Regions from separate parts of the Niveispirillum sp. FG148 genome, predicted to be linked through region 1. Evidence: riboswitches for the same ligand, from Rfam matches in the RefSeq annotation. Region 1 holds a riboswitch; the other holds the start of a gene.
What was found. A riboswitch is a leader RNA that binds a small molecule or an ion and turns the genes downstream of it on or off. The one in region 1 is predicted to bind thiamine pyrophosphate.

Region 1 (7,712 bases):
CGACGCTGCTGCCTGCCGCACCATGTCGCGGATCGGCCCTTCATGCGGGGGATCGGCCAGCTGGTCGAACCACCGGTCTGGTGGATTGCGTCCTTCCCGGCGGTTCCAGGTCAGCGCGCGCAGCACCTGTCGCGCCTCCACCGTCAGGTCGGCCTGCACCGGATCCATACCGTTCAGCACGGCCCAGATACCGGCCCATGCCCGTCCCACCGACCAGGGGTTATAGCCGCCCCCGCCCACGACAATGGTACGCGGCGCCAGCCCCACCAGATCGGCCACGGCCCGCCACAGCGCCCGATTGGACAGGGACAGGCGCGACAGGGGATCGTCGGCCAGGGCGTCGGCGCCTGTCTGGATCATCATGGCCTGAGGCCGGAAAGCCACCGTCAGGGGAATGATCGCCTCTTCCACCAGATGGCGGAACTCGCTGTCATTCAGGCCGGCGGGCATGGGCAGGTTGCGGGCCATGCCGCCGGCGCGATCGTGCAGCAGGCCGGTATGGGGCCAGCGCCCTTCCTCGTGGATTGAAACGGTCAGCACCCGCTCATCATCATGAAAGGCATCCTGGACGCCATCGCCGTGATGGGCATCCAGATCAATATAAAGGATGCGGTCCAGCCCCTGGTCCAGCAGCGCCATCAACCCCAGAACGGGCGCATTGAAGAAGCAGAAGCCGCTGGCCCGCGTCGGTCGGGCATGGTGGGTGCCGCTGGCCGGTGAATGCACCACCCCGCCATCGCGCACCAGTTCGGCCGCCAGGATGGCCGCACCGGCCGCCACCGCCGGCCGGCGGTACATTTCCGGAAAGATGGGATTTTCCAGCTTGCCCAGGCCATAGGTCTGCGCCGTTGCCAGATCGACCCGCTGGTCCCGCTCCGCCCGCGCCACAGCCGCGATATAGGCCCGGTCATGGAACCGGGCCAGTTGCTCCTCGCTGGCCTGCGGGCTGTCGCGATACCGGTCGTCGGCCAGCCAGCCCATGGCCCGGATCAGATCAGTGGCGACGCTGACCCGCGGGATCGACAGGGGATGTTTGGGCCCATAGCTGGAATGGCGATAAATCTCGCCCCCCAGGTAAAGCGGGCGTTCCAGGGCGCAGACGGTCGGCAGGGCGAGATCGTGCATAAGCGGCAATCTAGGCAGGCGTCACCTGGGCGGCAAGCCTGCCCGCCGCCTATTTCACCGCCTCATGATCATAAGAGAAGACGCGGGCCAGCTTCCACCCATCGGCATCCAGCCGCCAGAACTGGGTGAACCGGGCCCTGCCCACCAGCTTTTCCGGCCCGTTGCCCTTGCGTTCATAAAAGACATGCTCACCCTGTTCCAGAACGCCGATGCCGGCGATGGGGTGCAGGGTCATGGTTCCCGGCACCAGCTCGCGCCGCGACCGCCAGGCATCGGGAGCCTGACGGGCTTCGCAATTCTTCTTGTACAAGGCGATGAAGCTGGCGGCCGACCGGGCCACCTCCCCTTCCTTGTCGTGATACATCTCGAAATCGGGTGTCAGCAGGGTTGCCGCGCGGGCGGGGTCGCAGCCTTCGAAAAACAGTTCGAAGAAGTCCGCATCGACCTTTTCCATGGTCTGACGTAACGCCGGCCCCTCCGGCAGGGTCGCAGCATTGGCGCTGCCGACAGAACTTGTGGCAAGCAACAAGGCCGCGAATGCTCCCGTCAACCAGCGCATAGCATCCTCCATGTCGATCCAATATCCGATTGGATAATGGACCGACAGGGAAGCCAAGGTCCAACGGCAGCAACGTGCCCGGTACCAATGCGCTTGCGGCGGGGTCACAGGTTTGTCATAACCAGCGCATCTCACTGGGGGGAGCCGATGGTCGGCTGAGAGGTTCCGGACGGAACGACCCCTGGAACCTGATCCGGCTGATACCGGCGTAGGGACAGTGACCAATGCGCAATTCGCCGGGGCCCGTCGCGACCCCGCCACCGCCCGCCATCCATTTGAAAGATGCCGCGCTGTCGTTCGGGGGCCGCGTGGTATTCCGTGACCTGTCGCTGACGGTGCCCGCCGGGCGTACCACCTGCCTGCTGGGGCCCAGCGGGGTGGGCAAGACCAGCCTGCTGCGCCTGATCGCCGGCCTGGCCAAGAGCGACGGGGCCGTTTCAGCCGATGATGCCCAGCCCGTGGCCGGACGCATCGCTTGGATGGGACAACAGGATCTGCTGCTGCCCTGGGCCACGGCACTGGATAACATCCTGTTGGGGGTAAGGTTGCGTGGGGGCCGGGCTGACCATGATGACCGTGACCGCGCCCTGTCCTTGCTGGAAGCCGTTGGTCTGGCCGACCGCGCCGGCAGCCGGCCAGACGCCCTGTCGGGCGGCATGCGCCAACGTGTGGCGCTGGCCCGTACCCTGTTCGAGGATCGGCCCGTCGTGCTGATGGACGAGCCCTTCTCTGCCCTGGACGCCATCACGCGGCTGCGGCTTCAGGATCTGGCGGCCGGACTGCTGGCCGGCCGGACGGTTCTGATGGTCACCCATGACCCGATGGAGGCGCTGCGCCTGGGCCATCAGGTGCTGGTCCTGTCCGGTCATCCAGCCGCTCTGTCCGATCCCATTCTGCCCCCCGGCCCCGTGCCGCGCCCGCCGGACGACCCCGAACTGCTATCCCTGCAGGGCCAATTGCTGGCCCGTTTGCGTGGCGATGAAGCGGAGGACGCGCCATGACCGGTCGCCTGCTGCGCGGGATTATCACGCTGGCCGGGCTGCTGCTGGCCTGGGGCCTGCTGGTGCATCTGGCCGACCTGCCACATTATATATTGCCGGGCCCGGACCGGGTTGCGGCCCGCCTGTGGTCGGACCGTGCGCTGCTGGCCCAGCATGCCGGATATACGGCGCTGGAGATCATCCTGGGGCTGGTGCTGGGCACGCTGTCGGGCGGGCTGGCGGCCCTGGCGCTGACGGCATCCGCCGCCGCCCGCCGCTGGCTGCTGCCATTGCTGCTGGCCAGCCAGGCCGTGCCCGTCTTCGCCATCGCGCCGCTGCTGGTGCTGTGGCTGGGCTATGGGCTGGCCTCCAAGGTGGCGATGGCCACCCTGATCATTTTCTTCCCCGTCACGGCCAGCTTCTATGACGGGCTGCGCCGCACCGATCCCGGCTGGCTGGATCTGGCCCGCACCATGGGGGCCAGCCCCTGGACCGTGCTGCGCCATATCCGGCTGCCGGCCGCCCTGCCCGCCTTCGGCTCCGGCCTGCGCATGGCCGCCGCCGTCGCCCCCATCGGCGCCGTCGTCGGTGAATGGGTCGGCGCCTCGGCGGGGCTGGGCTATCTGATGCTGCATGCCACGGCGCGTGTGCAGACGGACCTGACCTTTGCCGCCCTGTTCATCCTGGCGCTGCTGGCTGTTTGCCTGTGGCTGCTGGTCGATTTCCTTCTCCGCCGGGCCCTGCCCTGGCTGCCCGACAGCGTCATCACCAAGGAACCAAGCCCATGAAGAAGAACTGGCTGCGCGCCGCTGCCCTGGCGGCCGCCCTGTCCGTCACCGCCCTGCCGGCCATGGCCCAAGAAAAGGTGACAGTCCTGCTCGACTGGTTCGTCAATCCGGACCATGGCCCGCTCTACGTCGCCCAGGAACTGGGCTATTTCAAGGATGAAGGCTTGTCGGTGGACCTGATCGCGCCGGCCGATCCCAATGATCCGCCGCGCCTGGTCGCCGCCGGCCAGGGGGATATCGCCATCTCCTATCAGCCGCAATTGCACCTGCAGGTCGATGCCGGCCTGCCCGTGGCCCGGTTCGGCACGCTGGTCGCCACGCCGCTGAATACGGTCATCGTGCTGAAGGACGGCCCCATCAAGTCCATCAAGGACCTGAAGGGCAAGAAGGTCGGCTTCTCCGTCGGCGGGTTCGAGGATGCGCTGCTGGGCGCCATGCTGGAAAAGCACGGGCTGTCCTTGAAGGACGTGACGTTGGTGAACGTCAATTTCTCCCTATCGCCGGCCCTGTTCGCAGGCCAGGTGGACGCCATCGTCGGCGGCTATCGCAATTTCGAACTGAACCAGATGGTCATCGAAAACAAGCCCGGCCGCGCCTTCTTCCCGGAAGAGGAAGGGGTGCCCGCCTATGACGAACTGGTCTTCATCACCAACAAGAACAAGCTGTCCGACCCGCGCCTGGGCCGGTTCCTGAACGCCGTGGAGCGGGGTACCCAGTATCTGGTGAACCATCCGGAAGAGGCGTGGAAGCTGTTCATCAAGGGTCGCGCCGACCAGGATAACGAGTTGAACCGCCGCGCCTGGGCCGACAGCGTCGCCCGCTTCGCCCACAGCCCCCGCGCGCTCGACCGCACGCGCTATGAACGGTTCGCGCAGTTCCTGAAGGCGCGCGGCCTGATCAAGGCCACGCCGCCCGTCGACAGCTACGCCGTGGAAGTGAAGTAAAGAGTGGATCCGGGGCCGGCCCTGCCGCCGGCCCCGGCCAGACTCACTTTGTCTTCAGCAGATCGCGGATTTCCGTCAGCAGCAATTCGGACTTGGTCGGCTCAGTCGGCTTGGCATCCTCCCGCTTCTTGAAGCGATTTACCTGCTTGACCAGGATGAACACCGCCCAGGACACGATGAAGAATTTGATGACGGCATTGATGAACAGGCCGTAATTCAAGGTGGTGGCACCGGCATCCTTCGCGGCCTTCAGGGTCGGATAGTCACCGCCCGACAGGCTGACGAAATAGTCGGAAAAATCGATCCCGCCCAGAACATAGCCCAGCGGCGGCATCAGGATGTCATTGACCAGCGAGGTCACGATGGCCGTGAAGGCGGCACCGATGATGATACCGACAGCCAGATCCACGACATTGCCACGGCTGATAAAGGTCTTAAACTCGTTCAGCATCAATCCCCCTTTGTCCCAGGGCGACCGTTGCCGCCCGTCCCGGCGATCAGCATGGTCGATATGCGGTCCGGTTGCAAAGCCCTGAAATGGGGCTATGCCGCAAGCGGCCGGGGCTTGCCGAAATGCCCGGTTGGATGGAATCTGCTGGCGATTCCCTTTGACCGGATGTTCCCATATGCCCACCGACCGCCCCACCCCACCCGGCCTTGTCCGTGATCTCACGGCACTGACGGCCCTTTATGGTGCGCCCGGTGGCCCGTCGCTGGCCAAGGTCAGCCCGGTCCTGACGCCGGCCTATCGCCGCTGGATCGAGGCATCACCCTTCTGCGCCCTGGCTACCGTCGGACCCGGTGGTCTGGACGTGTCACCACGGGGTGATGCCGGCCATGCCGTGGTGGTGCGGGACGATCGGACCCTGTTGATGCCCGATCGCCGCGGCAATAACCGCATCGACAGCCTGCGCAACATCCTGGATGACCCGCGTGTGGCGTTGATGTTCCTGATCCCCGGCGTGAATGAGGCGCTGCGGGTCAACGGGCGGGCGGCGATCAGCATCGACCCCGATCTCTGTGCCGATCTGGCCATGGATGGGCATCTGCCCCGCAGCATGCTGTGGATCGATATCGACGAGGTCTATTTCCAATGCGCCCGTGCCCTGATCCGCTCTGACCTATGGGCGCTGGGGGCAAGGGGCCGGCCAGATGGCATCCCCACCGCCGGCCAGATGACGGCGGAAGCCAGCAACGGGACCGAAGGGGGCGACGCCTATGACGCCGCCCTGCCCGACCGGCAGCGCCGGACGCTGTGGTGAAGAACAAGAACGGAGGCATGCGGATGTGGTCGCTGTTACGTGTAATGGCTGTGGGGCTGGCGGTGCTGCTGTTCCTGGTCCTGCCCATGGCCCTGCGGTCATCCATCCCCGACCCGCTATTCGACCTGTGGGACAGTTTGCTGACGCCGCTGCGCAACCCGGTGAACAGCTTCTGGTGGCAATATTTCCACCGCTATGACCAGCAGCCGCTGTTCCAGCTGTCAACCCTGCTGACCCAGGCGGCCATCATCACGGGCGGGATCGAGGCCGTGCGTTGGCTGTGGCGACACCGCGCGGCATAAGCCCCTCAGCGCACGCCCGTGCTGCTGATCCAGCCACCGCCCAGCATGCGTTCGCCATCATAGAAGACGGCCGCCTGTCCCGGCGAGATGCCATACTGCGCGGCGTCCAGGTCCAGCACGGCATTACCGTCGCCATGCAGCAGCAGGGTCGCCGCCGCCGGCGCCTGGGCGGAGCGCAGCTTCACCGCCACCGGCAGGGGCACGCCCACAGCCGGCCGGCCCAGCCAGTTCACCTCGCGCACCATCACCCGGTCACGGGCCAGCGCCGAACGGGGACCGACGACGACCTGATTGCTGATCGGATCGACACGGACGACATAAAGCGGATCGACATCGTCGCCCGCGTCGGTCTTGCGGCCCCCGATACCCAGGCCCTTGCGCTGTCCCACCGTATAATTGATCACGCCCGTGTGCCGCCCCATCAGGGTGCCGTCGACATGCACGATCTCCCCGGGCCGCACGGCGCCGGGCCGCAGCTTTTCCACCACCTGGGCATAGCCGCCCGTGGGCACGAAACAGATATCCTGGCTGTCGGGCTTGTCCGCCACGGCCAGCCCCAGCGCATCGGCGATGGCCCGCGTTTCCGTTTTCGGCTTGTCACCCAGCGGGAAGCGCAGGAAATCAAGCTGCGCCTGCGTCGTGGCGAACAGGAAATAGGACTGGTCGCGGCCATGGTCGGCGCCGCGCAGCATGGCGGCCATCCCGTCCACCATGTCGCGGCGCGCATAATGGCCCGTGGCCATGCAATCGGCGCCCAGTTCACGGGCCTGGTCCAGCAGATCCTTGAACTTGACCGTCTGATTGCAGCGGACACAGGGGATCGGCGTCTCCCCCTTCAGATAGGTGTCGACGAAATCATCCATCACCGATTGCTTGAACCGGCTTTCGTAATCCAGCACGTAATGCGGGATGTCGATCTGGTCGGCCACGCGGCGGGCGTCATAAATGTCCTGGCCGGCGCAGCAGGCGCCCTTCTTGCCCACCGTCATGCCGTAATCATAGAGCTGCAAAGTGATGCCGACGACGTCATAGCCGTCGCGCTTCAGCATGGCGGCAGCCACGGAGCTGTCCACGCCGCCGGACATGGCGACGACGACGCGGGTTTCGGCCGGGGCCTTATCGATTCCAAGCGAGTTCATGGGGCGGAATATAGCCATGCCGACGGCGCTGACAATCGCGTATCGGGCGCAGGCCCGCTATGATCCGGCCAATCATTACGGGAAGGAAGCCCCATGCCGCATGTGAAGGCCAACGGTATCAACATCGCCTATCAGGATGAAGGGACTGGCCCCGCCCTGCTGCTCTGCCATGGCTGGCCCGAGCTGGGCCATAGCTGGCGCAAACAGGTGCCGGCCCTGGTCGCCGCCGGCTATCGCGTCATCGTGCCCGATATGCGCGGATTCGGCGGCACCGACGCGCCGGCGCCCGTGGAGGATTACACGATCCTGCATCTGGTGGGCGATCAGGTGGCCTTGCTGGACGCGCTGGGCATCGATCATTGCACCATCATCGGCCATGATTGGGGGGCGCCCGTGGCCTGGCACGCGGCGCTGATGCGGCCCGACCGGTTCCGCGCCGTGGCTGGCCTTGCGGTGCCCTGGTCGCCGCGCGGTCCCCATGGCAGCCTGGTCGGCATGGCCCGCGCCCAGGGCCTGCACCGCTTCTACATGGTCTATTTTCAGGATGAAGGCGTGGCGGAGGCTGATCTGGGTGCCGATCCTTATCAGACCCACCGCCGCCTGCTGGTCGGCG
Region 2 (7,712 bases), on a different contig from region 1:
CCTTCCTTCACCACCAGGCCCGAAATCATGCCCAGCGACACGATGTCGGCACCCCGGTCGGGGTCCTTCACGGCACGCAGCGCGTTCAGAACCTGTTCTTCATTGACGGTGGCCATGGTTGAAAACCCCGCTTTCTTCCCAATATCTGCAAGCACCGACAGGCCATGGGCCTTTCGCTGGCGCGCCGCGATATATAGGGTGGCAACGGCAGCATAGAAAGCGTCCTGTCCTTGCGGGCAGGCCTGTCGGTTTGGCAGTTTGTGGGTCCAATCACCAAAGGGTCGGGAATATGCCCTGGAATAATCAAGGTGGCGGCAATGGCGGCGGACCCTGGGGCTCACCCCCGGGGGGCGGCGGCAATGGCAACGGCAACAACCCCTGGGGTCGTCCGCCGGGCGGCGGGCAGCAGCCCGGAGGCCCGGACCTGGAGGAATTGCTGCGCAAGGGCCAGGAGCGGTTCAAGAACCTGACTCCCGGCGGCTTGGGTGGCGGCAAGGGCATCCTGCTGGGTGTTGTGGCGCTGGGCCTGATCTGGGGCCTTTCCGGCATCTATCGCGTACAGCCGGACGAGCAGGGTGTGGTCCTGCGATTCGGCCAATATACGCGTACCGAGCAGCCGGGTCTGCGCTATCACCTGCCCGCGCCGATTGAAACGGTGGAGACGCCGAAGGTCACCCGCGTCAACCGGCTGGAGATCGGCTATCGCTCCGCCGTCGACAATCGCCGCGGCGGTGGCGACGTCATCGACGAAAGCCTGATGCTGACCGGTGACGAGAATATCATCGACATCGACTTCACCGTCATGTGGGTGATCAAGGATGCCGGCAATTTCCTGTTCAAGATCCGCGAGCCGGAACTGACCGTGAAGATGGCGGCCGAAAGCGCCATGCGCGAGGTGATCGGCCGCACTGACATCCAGCCGGCCTTGACCGAGGCACGCCAGGATATCGAACAGCAGACCCGGTTGCTGTTGCAGACCATGCTGGACGAATACCAGTCGGGCATCGAAATCAGCCAGGTGCAGTTGCAGAAGGTGGACCCACCCGGTCCCGTCGTTGACGCCTTCAACGATGTGCAGCGCGCCCGCCAGGATCGCGAGCGTCTGCGCAATGAGGCAGAGGCCTATCGCAACGATATCATCCCCCGCGCCCGCGGCGAGGCCGAGCAGCTGATCCAGCAGGCCTCCGCCTATCGCGAGCAGGTGGTCAGTCTGGCCCAGGGTGACGCGCAGCGCTTCGCCCAGGTCATGGCCGCCTACAACCAGGCGCCGGAAATCACGGCACGGCGCATGTATCTGGAAACCATGCAGGAAGTGCTGAGCGGTTCCAACAAGATCATCATCGATCAGGGCAAGGGCGGACCGGGCGTCGTGCCCTTCCTGCCCTTGCAGGAACTGACCAACCAGCTCCGCCAACAGACGCCGGCCGCACCGGCCGCGCCGCGCCAGTAAGGGGGACGCAGCATGAGCAGCAAACTGATCGCCGCAGGCGTCGCCATCGCCGCCGTCGCCATCCTGGCCTCCTCCTCCCTGTTCGCCGTCAACCAGACGCAGCAGGCGCTGGTGCTGCAATTCGGTGAATGGAAGCGGACAATCCAGGAACCGGGTCTGCACGCCAAAATCCCGTTCGTGCAGAATGTCGTTTTCCTGGATGCGCGCGTTCTGGATGTCGATCCGCCCGTCGAACAGGTCATCCTGGCCGACCAGAAGCGGCTGGAGGTCGATGCCTTCGCCCGCTACCGCATTACCGACCCGCTGCAATTCTACCAGTCGGTTGGCAATGAGATTGTCGCCGAACAGCGTCTGGCCGCGACCGTGAATTCGTCGCTGCGCCGCGTGCTGGGCAATTCCACCCTGCTGGCCGTCCTGTCCAAGGAACGCGCCAAGGTGATGACCGACATCAAGGCACAGGTGAACCAGGAAGCTGCGCGCTTCGGCGTGGAAATCGTGGATGTCCGCATCCGCCGCGCCGATCTGCCCGATGCCACGTCGGCCGCCGTCTATGAGCGCATGCGGTCGGAACGTGAGCGCGAGGCCCGCGAAGCCCGCGCCCAGGGCAGCGAGCAGGCCCAGCAGATTCGCAGCCGCGCGGAACGCGAACGCACCGTCATCCTGGCGGAAGCGCAGCGCGATTCACAGGTGCTGCGCGGCGAAGGCGACAACCAGGCCATCCGCATCCTGGCCGAGAGTGCCGGCAAGAACCCGGAATTCTATGCCTTCTACCGTTCGCTGGAAGCCTACAAGGTGGCCATGAAGGGGGAGAACACGCAGATGGTCCTGTCGCCGGACAGCGAGTTCTTCCGCTATTTCAACAACACCACCGGCGTCGCCAAGCGTTGATGGAAAGGCCGCGCGGGCGATTTTTCGCCAGCGCGGCCTTTTAATTGCGGGTTCTGCCTTGAAAGATTTCCTGACCGCGCTGGCGCTCGTCTTCGTCATCGAGGGGCTTTTATACGCCGTGGCCCCCAATTCCATGCGCGACATGGCCGGGCGCATTACCGGCATGGACCCGGTGATGTTACGCCGGGTGGGGCTGGCCGCGGCCATTCTGGGCGTTCTGGCCGTGGCCGTGGTGCGCGGATAGGGCCGCCTGGGACCAACCTTTCCAGTCCGCGACGAAGGAAGGCTTCGCAGCGGGGCTTCGGCAGCCTATATTCCCTGGTGTCGGTGGTCCCCTTTGGGCCGGGCTGCCGGTGCGCGCCTCCGATCCGGGGCGCGGATGACTGGCCCCTGGAGATTGACGTGACCGCGTTCTTCCGCTCCCGTCCCGCCGCCCGTCTGGCGGCCGCCTTTGCGGCTTTGCCGCTGGTCGCGACCCTGCTGGTCGCCACCCCGGCCCCGGCGCTGGCCCAGCGCGGTGCGCCCGAGAGTTTCGCCCCCCTGGCCGAAAAGACCCTGCCGGCCGTGGTCAATATCTCGACCAGTCAGACCATCCAGGCCAAGCCGGGTGGACGCGGCGCCGTGCCCATGCCGGACTTCCCGCCTGGTTCCCCGTTCGAGGATTTCTTCCGCGACTTCATGGAACGCCAGCAGGGCCAGGGTGCCCCGCGCAAGGCGCAGTCGCTGGGTTCCGGCTTCATCATCGATGCGTCGGGCTATATCGTCACCAACAACCACGTCATTGATGGTGCCGACGAGATCACGGTCATCTTCCAGGATGCCGACCAGACGGAGCTGAAGGCCAAGCTGATCGGCACGGACAAGGAAACCGATCTGGCGCTGCTGAAGGTTGAAACCAAGCAGAAGCTGACGCCCTTGAAATGGGGTGACAGCGACGTGCTGAAGGTGGGCGACTGGGTCGTGGCCATCGGCAACCCGTTCGGCCTGGGCGGCACCGTCACGGCCGGCATCGTCTCGGCCCGCGCCCGCGATATCGGCGCCGGCCGCTTCGATGATTTCATCCAGACTGACGCCGCCATCAATCAGGGCAATTCCGGTGGCCCGCTGGTCAATCTGGCCGGCGACGTGGTGGGCATCAATTCCGCCATCTACAGCCGCACCGGCGGTTCCGTCGGCATCGGCTTCGCCATCCCGTCCAGCATGGCCCGCACCGTGATCGAGGAGATCCGCAAGGCCGGCAAGGTGCGGCGCGGCTGGCTGGGCGTGCAGATTCAGTCGGTGACCCCGGAAATCGCCGAAAGCATGAGCCTGCCCAGCCACAAGGGCGCCCTGGTCGGCACCGTGACGGAGGGCAGCCCCGCCGCCGCCGCCGGCCTGAAGCCCGGCGACGTCATCCTGACCTTTGACGGCAAGGAGGTTGCCAATAACCGCACCCTGCCGCGCATGGTGGCCGGCACGCCGGTGGGCACCAAGGTCAATGTCGGCATCTCCCGCAAGGGCGCGCCGATGAATGTTGCCATCACGCTCGCCGAATTCCCGGAAGATCAGATCGCCGCCGCCGAGGAAGGCGAGGAGGAGGGCGAGCCCGCGCCCAAGCCCGGCGCCGTGCAGCAGCAGATCGACGCGCTGGGCCTGACCGTCTCCACCATCACCCCCGACCTGCGCAAGCAGTTCGAGGTGGCGGAAGGCGTGAAGGGTGTGGTCATCACCAAGATCAACCAGAATGCCCCGGCCCAGACGCGCCAGCTTCGTCCCGGTGACGTGGTGCTGGAGGTGAGCCAGGCCCCGGTGACCACGCCCACGGACGTGCAGGACCGCGTCGCCAAGGCCCGTCAGGCCGGCCAGAAGGCCGTATTGCTGCTGGTCGAACGCAAGGGCGAGCAGACCTTCCTGGCCCTGGCGCTGGAACAGGACAAGTAAGCACCGGCCTTACGGCTTGTTGAGAAGGGCCCTGGCCCTGTCCAGTTCCGCGCCGGAAAGGCGGGGATTGGGCGGGACAGGGCCCTTTCCATTCAGATAGTCCAGGGGCGTCACCCCTTCATCATCCTTGACGGTCGGATCGGCCCCGGCCTTCAGCAAGGCCTCGATGACGGCCAGTCCGGCATTGGCGGCGGCGTAATGCAGGGCCGTGCGCTTCCCGTGCTTGGGGAGGGTGAATTCATCGGTCACATCCGTCGCAGCCCTGACGTCAGCACCATGGGCCAGCAGCCAGGCCACAGCCTCTGCCTGGTCCGCTTGGGAAGCCGCCATCAGCGGCGTCTTGCCGAAGCCGTTACGAACGTCCACGCCGTCGATCGCCACGGTATCGGCCAGCAATTCCGGCCGCAGGGCTGCCGACAGATGCGACAGCGGGTCGATGCCAGCGGTAACCGCGCAACGGCTGAAGGCATCCTTGCCATCGCCCCGCCGGACAATGGCGGCACGCACCGTGTCCAGAGGCGCGCCATCGACCAGCAGGGTGCGGGCATGGTCGGCCGGCGGCGGTCCGCCCCCGCAATCGGCGCCCCAGGCCAGCGCGAACAGGGCGTTGCGTGCCCTTTCGCCGGCCCTGTCACCCTGCAAGGGGCGATAGAAATCGGTCAGCGCGAGAAGGGCCGCCTGATAGACGGGCAGGATGCGCGACAGGGCAACCCGGTTGCCGACCGACAGATAGGACCAGGTCTGATAGGGCAGCAGCCCTTGCCTGGGGGCTGGCGGCAATTGTGACGGGTCCAGCCTTGCCTGTTCCAGGATGGCAGCCTGCTGTCCTGCCAGGGCATAGCGCAGGCTGCCCCCATGGTTGGCCAGGAAGCCGCCGTCCGCCAGGGTGGCAGCGCGGATGAAATCCTGCACTTGCCCGTCGGGGAACCCCTCCACATGGCCGCGCCCCCAGTCGCAGCCCGATCGCGGCAGAAAATTGTCCCGGTTGCTGCCGAACTGCGGTTCCGTCGCGGCCAGCAGACCCGGCCGCCGCCGCAATACATCGCAGGGAATGGCATAGAAGGCCGATTGCGTCTGCACCACCCCGGCACTGGACAGCAGCCGCAGCAGCGCCACCAGACTGTCGTCCGTGCCGTCATAGGTAGCGGGGGCGCCCAGCACCTGTTCCAGATAGGGATCGTTCTGACCGGTCAGCGCCGCGGTCAGGTCATGCACCAGCCGGTCGATCTCCGCCTTCGCGTCGGGTCGGAAGGCATGCAGGAACAGCAGCCGGTCCAGGCTGATCAGCGGCGTGGACGGGTTGCGGGTGGCGGCATCGGCGGCAGCCGGGTCGCGGCCCATCCGGGCAATCGCCTGTTCATACCCCTCATCGGCGGCGACCGGCATCGTGATCAGCAGCAAGCCGGCGGCCAGCATGGCCAGGGTGCGGCGCAGGGTCATCTGAAACGGTTCTCCGTTGGGTATCCGCGGTGCAGCCTATCAGCACGCCAACCGTGCGGATACCGAAACACCCGCCCTTGACACCTTGCCTGTTTCTCCCGCAGTTTCCATCCCGTCCAAGGGGAACCCCGGCAAGGGGCTGAGACACCGCATGGACCGCCAATGGGCGGCACCGGCGCGGGAACCCTTCGAACCTGATCCGGGTCGTACCGGCGTAGGGATGGAAGCATAGGGCCCCGTTTGCCCCCGATGTGCCGCCGCACCTTCGTGCCAAGCCCGGATCTCCATTCAACGGGAGGTCCAGATGCCAGATACCACCATTACCGATCCTGAGTTCCGCGTCACCACCGGCCCGCTGCCCGCCAGCCGCAAGGTGCATGTGGCGGGGGAGCGGTTCCCCGATATCCGCGTCGCCATGCGCGAGATCGACCTGTCGCCCAGCGCCAACGAGGCGCCGGTGCGTGTCTATGACCCGTCCGGCCCCTATACCGATCCCGCCGTGCGCACGGATATCCGCCAGGGCTTGGCCGAGTTGCGCCGGTCCTGGGTGGAAGCGCGCGGCGATGTGGAGACCTATGACGGCCGCAGCGTGAAGCCGGAGGATAATGGGCTGCGCGAAGGCCAGGAAAGCCCCGTGCCCCTGTTCAACCGCGCCGGCCGCCGCCCCTTACGCGCCAAGGTCGGGGCAAACGTGTCCCAGCTTCACTATGCCCGCAAAGGCATCATCACGCCGGAGATGGAATATGTCGCCATCCGCGAGAATCTGGGCCGGCAGCGCCGGGCCGAACAGGCGGCGCGTGACGGGGAGGATTTCGGGGCATCCATCCCCGATTACGTGACGCCGGAATTCGTGCGGGACGAGATTGCGCGCGGCCGCGCCATCATCCCCAACAATATCAACCACCCGGAAACCGAACCGATGATCATCGGCCGGAACTTCCTGGTGAAGATCAACGCCAATATCGGCAATTCCGCCGTCACCTCCTCGGTCGCGGACGAGGTGGACAAGCTGGTCTGGGCCATCCGCTGGGGGGCCGACACGGTCATGGACCTGTCCACGGGCCGCAATATCCACACCATCCGGGAATGGATCATCCGCAATTCCCCCGTCCCCATCGGCACCGTCCCTATCTATCAGGCGCTGGAAAAGGTGGATGGCAAGGCGCAGGACCTGACCTGGGAGATTTTCCGCGACACCCTGATCGAACAGGCTGAACAGGGGGTGGATTATTTCACCATCCATGCCGGCGTGCGGCTGGCCCATATCCCGCTGACGGCAAAAAGGGTGACGGGGATCGTCAGCCGGGGTGGGTCCATCATGGCCAAATGGTGCCTGGCCCATCACCAGGAGAACTTCCTCTACACCCACTTCGATGAAATCTGCGAGATCATGAAGGCGTACGATATCGCCTTCTCCCTGGGCGACGGGCTGCGCCCCGGCAGCATTGCCGACGCCAATGACGCCGCCCAGTTCGCGGAGCTGGAGACGCTGGGGGAACTGACCCATATCGCCTGGAAGCATGACGTGCAGGTGATGATCGAAGGGCCGGGCCATGTGCCCATGCACAAGATCAAGGCCAACATGGACAAGCAGCTGAAGGTCTGCGGCGAGGCGCCCTTCTATACGCTGGGGCCGCTGACCACCGATATCGCGCCGGGGTACGACCACATCACCAGCGGTATCGGGGCGGCCATGATCGGCTGGTTCGGCACCTCCATGCTCTGCTACGTCACGCCCAAGGAGCATCTGGGCCTGCCCGACCGCGACGATGTGAAGGTGGGCGTCATCACCTATAAGCTGGCCGCCCATGCCGCCGATCTGGCCAAGGGCCATCCGGGGGCGCAGGAACGCGACGACGCGCTGTCGCGCGCGCGGTTCGAATTCCGCTGGCGCGACCAGTTCAACCTGTCGCTGGACCCCGAAACGGCGGAAAAATACCACGACCAGACCCTGCCGGCGGAAGGCGCCAAGCTGGCGCATTTCTGTTCCATGTGCGGTCCGAAATTCTGTTCC

Region 2: another riboswitch for thiamine pyrophosphate. It lies ahead of thiC (phosphomethylpyrimidine synthase ThiC); the one in region 1 lies ahead of ACODTW_RS13580 (ABC transporter ATP-binding protein).

What each region holds. Positions count from the first base shown of each region.
Region 1 is NZ_JBMDKJ010000011.1:43,657-51,368, forward strand. It holds gene ACODTW_RS13570 (acetoin utilization protein AcuC) at 1-1,125, opposite strand, end outside; gene ACODTW_RS13575 (nuclear transport factor 2 family protein) at 1,175-1,654, opposite strand; TPP riboswitch at 1,812-1,916, shown strand; gene ACODTW_RS13580 (ABC transporter ATP-binding protein) at 1,909-2,685, shown strand; gene ACODTW_RS13585 (ABC transporter permease) at 2,682-3,452, shown strand; gene ACODTW_RS13590 (ABC transporter substrate-binding protein) at 3,449-4,396, shown strand; gene mscL (large conductance mechanosensitive channel protein MscL) at 4,440-4,847, opposite strand; gene ACODTW_RS13600 (pyridoxamine 5'-phosphate oxidase family protein) at 5,023-5,658, shown strand; gene ACODTW_RS13605 (hypothetical protein) at 5,682-5,960, shown strand; gene mnmA (tRNA 2-thiouridine(34) synthase MnmA) at 5,966-7,099, opposite strand; gene ACODTW_RS13615 (alpha/beta fold hydrolase) at 7,193-7,712, shown strand, end outside.
Region 2 is NZ_JBMDKJ010000037.1:168-7,879, reverse strand. It holds gene apbC (iron-sulfur cluster carrier protein ApbC) at 1-116, opposite strand, end outside; gene hflK (FtsH protease activity modulator HflK) at 290-1,450, shown strand; gene hflC (protease modulator HflC) at 1,463-2,338, shown strand; gene ACODTW_RS25000 (DUF2065 domain-containing protein) at 2,397-2,582, shown strand; gene ACODTW_RS24995 (DegQ family serine endoprotease) at 2,741-4,258, shown strand; gene ACODTW_RS24990 (ankyrin repeat domain-containing protein) at 4,268-5,698, opposite strand; TPP riboswitch at 5,808-5,936, shown strand; gene thiC (phosphomethylpyrimidine synthase ThiC) at 6,003-7,712, shown strand, end outside.